2 regions of the Oceanobacillus locisalsi genome follow, and region 1 is predicted to be linked to the other one. Evidence: riboswitches for the same ligand, from Rfam matches in the RefSeq annotation. Region 1 holds a riboswitch; the other holds the start of a gene.
What was found. A riboswitch is a leader RNA that binds a small molecule or an ion and turns the genes downstream of it on or off. The one in region 1 is predicted to bind lysine.
Positions count from the first base shown of each region.

Region 1 (3,196 bases):
CCTCTTTTTTGTGAGGACAATTTGGCTAAAAGGCGAACAGAATTGGAAATGACTCGTGACAAACGGGCGCCAAAGGTATATAAGTATTTGTTATTGTTAAAAATTTGGAAGCTGAAAGGGTGACATTTGGTAAAAAGGATTTCCGCCGTTATAATAGAAGAAGATAAGTTTGGAAGAAGAAATAAAGAGAAATGATAATGAAAGCGATAGAATAGACAGAAGGGAGAAAAAGTATGAGAGTAGTAGATAACATTACGGAATTGATTGGCAATACGCCTATGGTGAAATTAAATAAACTGCAGCCGGAAAATGCTGCGGAAATTTATGTGAAGCTGGAAATGTTTAACCCGAGTGGGAGTGTCAAGGACCGGGCTGCTGCGCATATGATTAATGTGGCTGAACAGGAAGGACTGATTTATCCGGGGGACACAATTATCGAACCAACAAGCGGGAACACCGGGATAGGGCTTGCGATGGCTGCCTCTGCCAAGGGTTATGAGGCCATTTTGGTGATGCCGGATAACAGTACGGCAGAAAGAAGAAATCTTTTAAAAGCCTATGGAGCGAAGGTAGTATTAACGCCAAGTGATGAAAGAATGCCGGGTGCCATTAATAAAGCGTTGGAATTGCAAGAGGAAATACCTGCAAGTTTCATCCCGCAGCAATTTAAAAATATCTCGAATCCTGATGCCCATCGTAAAACAACAGCTACGGAAATTTTAACAGACATGAATCATCAATTAGATGCTTTTATTTGTACAGCAGGCACAGGAGGAACGGTAACAGGTACAGGTGAATCATTGAAAGAGTATATTCCGGATTTACATATTTCTGTGGTAGAGCCTAAAGGTTCCCCGGTATTATCCGGGGGAGAACCGGGTTCGCATAAATTGGTGGGAACAAGTCCGGGCTTTGTACCTGAAATTTTAAATACTTCTATTTATGATGAGATTATTCAAATTAATGATGAGCAGGCACTGCATTTATTAAAAGAACTTTCACAGAAAGAGGGGTTATTTATTGGACCGTCTGGAGCAGCGGCTGTTTATGCAGCAATAGAAGTTGCCAAGCGTCTTGATCCTGAGCAAAAGGTAGTTTGTATCGCACCAGACACTGGAGAGAGATACCTGTCCATGGATTTTCTGCAAGAAGATAAATAAAAAGCAGGCGAATCACCTATTTTCTGATGTTGCATAGTTTACCAGTAAAGAAGTAAAAATACTGATTCATTATTTTAAAGCATTATTTTACTGGCGGAGCAGTGTGTACTCCGGGCAATGTCATACCAATACAAAAAAACCTTTATTTTTCATTGTTTTTCTTTTTTATTCTTGCTATAATACAGACAAATTCATTATTCATAGGTGAACGATAGAGGTGCAGAAACCATCAGTATATATGCGGAGTCAGAACAGGCCGGCGATGAAGCATATAGAAAGGGGAATTTGCCGAAGCACAATAAGCCCTGTTCTTATTGTACTGGAACCAGGATTGAATAAATCCGGTGCTGTCATATAGGGAACTATGTGGAGGGCTATCAGCTGAGAGGACATGAAAATGTTTATGCAGCAGCGGTCTCCGTTGGTGCATTTTATTTTGTGGAAATTGTTGAAGTAATGGATCATGATAAGAGAAAATAAACTTGGGAGCAGTAAAAAATAACACTGACTCTGCTTATCTTTATTACTTTCCACCCTCTAGTTTTCGAGGCACTTTAATAAAGTGCTGCCGTCTATTTTTCATTATGAAATGTTGATACTATAAAAAGGGTGTGTTGTTATGAATTTTGGGAAAGTGGTAACGGCGATGGTAACGCCATTTAATGAACAGCAAGAGATTGATTACGAAGCTTTGGATTATTTAATCGAGCATCTGATTGCCAATGGTTCCGATGGATTGGTGGTCGCAGGAACGACTGGCGAATCTCCAACGTTATCAAATGAAGAAAAGCTGGCATTATTTTCACATACGGTACAGAAAGTAAATGGAAGAATTACGGTAATTGCAGGCACAGGGTCCAATCAGACAAAAGGATCTGTTGCGTTATCGCAAGCTGCTGAAAAAACAGGTGTAGATGCCATTATGCTGGTAACGCCTTATTATAACAAACCTTCTCAGGACGGTTTATATGCGCACTTTAAAACGATAGCTGATTCCGTACAACTGCCTGTGATGCTATATAATGTACCTGGAAGAACTTCGGTTGATTTGGCAGCAGAAACGGTTATCCGCTTATCTGCGGTTGATAATATCGTATCCATTAAAGATGCAAGCGGTAATATGGATAAGGTAACTGAAATGGTGGCACAAACAGACGCGAGCTTTTCTGTTTATAGCGGAGAAGATGCAATCACATTGCCAACGCTAGCAGTCGGAGCGGCAGGAATTGTTTCGGTTTCTGCTCATGTTATCGGCAATGAGATGCAGGAGATGATTGCTGCATACGAACAAGGGGCAGTGAAAAAAGCGGCTTCTATTCACCAGCGTATTTTACCGGTTATGCAGGAAATATTTGCAGCACCAAGCCCGGCTCCGGTAAAAGCAGCATTGAACCGGAAGGGTGTAAATGTCGGCGGCGTTCGTTTACCATTGCTTCCATTAAATGATGAGCAGCTGCAATCATTAAATCAAAAATTAGACTTGTTTGAGCAAGTAAAATAATTCTATCCGATTATAAACCTCTCTAAGGTGCTTAGAGAGGTTTTAATATGTTTTTATGGTATATACGATATTTCTGAAAACATGCCACAATACCTATTAACTTGGTAAGAGGAAATGATAAAATATAATACACATCATGTACAACAGGGAAGGGAAGGGAAATCGATGAGCGAAACGTTCATTCAAGCTGACGATAGTATTACACTATGGGGAATTATTATTATTTGGGCATCTGTCAGTATTTATTTGGAACAGCGTTACAGTTGGGCGTCTAAAGTTACTGGAGCAATTATTGCGTTAGTCGGTGCTATGATTTTATCTAATACGGGTGTAATTCCGTTAGAATCACCAGTATATGATGCGGTCTGGTCTGTGATTGTTCCATTGGCGATACCGCTTTTATTATTTCACGTAAATATTAAAAAAATATGGAAAGAAAGCAGCAGATTATTGCTTATTTTTCTGCTGAGTTCGATTGGTACGGTAGCTGGAACGATTGTTGCGTTCTTTACATTGCGGAATCATATTCCGTTTT
Region 1 is NZ_JBHTKK010000009.1:38,521-41,716, reverse strand. It holds gene cysK (cysteine synthase A) at 234-1,160, shown strand; lysine riboswitch at 1,365-1,545, shown strand; gene dapA (4-hydroxy-tetrahydrodipicolinate synthase) at 1,780-2,661, shown strand; gene ACFQ19_RS09035 (DUF819 family protein) at 2,827-3,196, shown strand, end outside.

Region 2 (3,196 bases), on a different contig from region 1:
CAAAAACGGCTCCTGCAAGCACAGCTGCCAATGCAGGCAATAATAACGTCATATCCGTATTTGCCATGATTTCCACAGCGATGGGAAGCATAATACCAAAAGTTCCCCATGAAGACCCTGTTGCCAAGGCCATTAATCCCGCAATCAAGAACAAAATCGCCGGAAGAAAATCAGGTGAAACAGATGCGTTATTGACTACACCCGCCAAATAACTTCCTGTCTCCAATTCTCCAATAATCGCACCAATCATCCAGGCAAGAATTAAAATATTAATTGCCGGAATCATCGTCTTAAAACCTTCTATAAAAATCTGCTGTAACCTTGAACGCGGATGGCTTTGCTGGATATGAAAAATAACAGAAGCTATCACTGCTGCAATCCCGCCGATAATTAAGGAAAGGTTGACGTTTGTATTTGCAAAAGCGTCCAGAATAGATGCACTGCCTTCTGTTTCCATGATACCCGTTCCAACCATTGCAATGACTGTCACGGCAAATAATACGATAATCGGAACAATCAGATGAAAGATTTTCCCCTCTTCATGCGGGTCAAATACATCACTCAAATCGCCTGAAACTTGATTTCTTTTTGGATCCAGCAATGCTCCGTCTTCTTTTGCTCTTTTTTCATGTGTATACATGGAACCAATATCAAAATGGAAATACGCAACAATAAACACAAGAATAATAGAAGCAATCGCGTAAAAATTAAGTGGGATCATTTGTATAAATGCTTCCATCGGCTGAATATCTGTAATGCCATTCGCTACAAATAAACCGCCTAATAAGCCGATAATATATGCTCCCCAGCTGGATATCGGCGCGATGACCGTCACCGGCGCAGAACTGGAATCAATATAGTACGCCAGTTTTGCACGGGAAATTTTTTGCCGATCGGTAACAGGTCTGGCAATCTGACCTACTGCTAAACTATTAAAATAATCATCAATAAAAATAATCAATCCGGTAATGATAGTCATCACTTCCGCGCCAGTACGGGTCTTCACCCGTGCAAGCATCCAGTCTCCAAATGCTTTCGCTCCGCCGGAAGACTGTAAAAATGCAGTAAGCACCCCTAAGAATAGCAGAAAAAGAATGAGTAATATATTGCCGGTTACAAGCGCTCCATCTGCATAAAAAATCGTGTAAAATACGGTCCATATTTCCTGGATGGTTCCCCATATATGAAAATCATTTAATAATAATGCTCCAACCAAAATACCTGTGCCAATAGAAATAAGCACTTTTCTTGTTGCGATCACTAATATCAGCATGACAACTGCAGGCAAAAGTGACCAATACGTAGCTTCCATGTTTAAACCCCCATCTATTCATTTCCTGTATCTTCAAATCATGCATAAAGGTAATCATACAGCATGGCATCATGAGCCAATATCTTTTTTTAACCTATGCATGAACTGTGTCGAAAAAAGAAGGCAGACAGGGATATTCACACTTCTCCACGGTTCGTACGATTATACAAATTTCCCTGTAAACGCAAAAAAACAATGATAGAAAATAACCTACCATTGTTTCAACAATTCACGTTATCCTCCATTTCGATCAATAGTTCTCCATGTAATGTTTTTTACATGACAGCATATAACTTTTTCAGTTACATGCCAGCAATATAAAGTAAGACTCCTCTATATGCTTCGGCAAACCAACCTTTTCCCAGCTTTCCCTGTTGTCATTCTCCAGCCGGGTACTTATCTGATTTGCACCTCTACCTCACCGATCTGTTAGGTATTATTCAAATGTCTATTTTAATAGCTTCTGCGCCCATTTGTACTATACTACATATTTACTCCCTCTGCAAATCCTCTTTTGGAATAGCAATATCCGGCGTGTTTCCGTCCCCTCCGTAAAAATCAGGCACTTTCCCCATAATGGCTCCTCCATCTAAATATAATTCCGTATGTACCGTTCTTACTTCGGAAGTAAAAGGCACGATAATTTGTACATCAGCTTCGACATTAATATATAAAGACACCCAGGCTCCGTTAATGCCAAACTCTTCTTCCTCACTGACCACGTTCGTCCGGACCGCTCCGATTACTTCCATATTAATCGGTATTCTTGGCCCTAAATTAGCCAGTACAGAATTTCCAGTTACTTGCCCTAATGGAATCTCAATTAATGTTGGATCTATTTCAGCTCTTCCTTCTGCACCGCCTTCATATTCAGATGGCTCTTGCAGATTATGATCAAATTCAAGCTGCTCTCCCCGATTTACATGAGCAAAAAACTCCTCCACCCGGTCAGTAGCAACCCGATTAATTTCACTGATAATTGCCGGATCCCTGTTATATGTTACCAAATTCCCTTCGTTATCATATGTGATGTTAAGAATATCATCAAATCCATATTCCTCTACATAATATACAGCTGTATTAATCGCTCTTGTAGCAAATTCATCTGCTCTTCTTTCCGCTATATCAATTACGATTGGTTCAATCTTCACGTTAATTAAATAAAAACTGAAACCAACCGCAGCAAAAAATAAAATAAAAGTCAACACTAGAACAGAGCGTCGAGATGGAGGTATTCTTCTTTTTCGGCTTTTTCGATAGCGGTATCGCTTTTTAAATTTCAACACAACGACCCCCTTCTTCATAATTTATGCAAGGATTGAAGGAGATTAGAACTGAAGTCTTTTTCATTCTTATTCAAATTTATTCGACTGCATTAAAAAACACTTCTTCTGTTTCATATCCGAAACAAAAGAAGTGCCTCCCAAGTGTATTATGATATTTTAAGCAATGCTTCTTTCCCTGTCATTCCAACTTCCCAACCATGCTCTTTGGATGCGTCCGTTACTTTTTGCAACGGCGCATGCAGCAACTGGTCAATGGTTCGTACTCCCATTGCCCGCCCGGCAATGACATTTCTTTCTTTCAGTTTAGGTATTTCATTAAAAATGTCCACATCAAGCGCTGCGCACATAATATATCCGACATCATTACTAATGGTCAATAAAGTCGTTTGCGGCAATTCTACACTCACTGCAGTAAAAATAATCCCATCCACCTCAAGAGGTTCTACCGTAATCATTATAAAAGCCCCCTCTGTTTTTCTCTCGTGATAAGTGTATGCAGAGGGGAAGCAGAACGTCACAGGCAGACCCAGAAATATCTTAATGCTGTTTCACAGCGTAAGCCAGCAGATCACGTAAAAATTCCGGGACGAAATATTGC
Region 2 is NZ_JBHTKK010000011.1:78,991-82,186, reverse strand. It holds gene ACFQ19_RS10520 (Na+/H+ antiporter NhaC family protein) at 1-1,312, opposite strand, end outside; lysine riboswitch at 1,559-1,736, opposite strand; gene yunB (sporulation protein YunB) at 1,804-2,598, opposite strand; gene ACFQ19_RS10510 (YunC family protein) at 2,745-3,053, opposite strand; gene ACFQ19_RS10505 (bifunctional metallophosphatase/5'-nucleotidase) at 3,136-3,196, opposite strand, start outside.
Region 2: another riboswitch for lysine. It lies ahead of ACFQ19_RS10520 (Na+/H+ antiporter NhaC family protein); the one in region 1 lies ahead of dapA (4-hydroxy-tetrahydrodipicolinate synthase).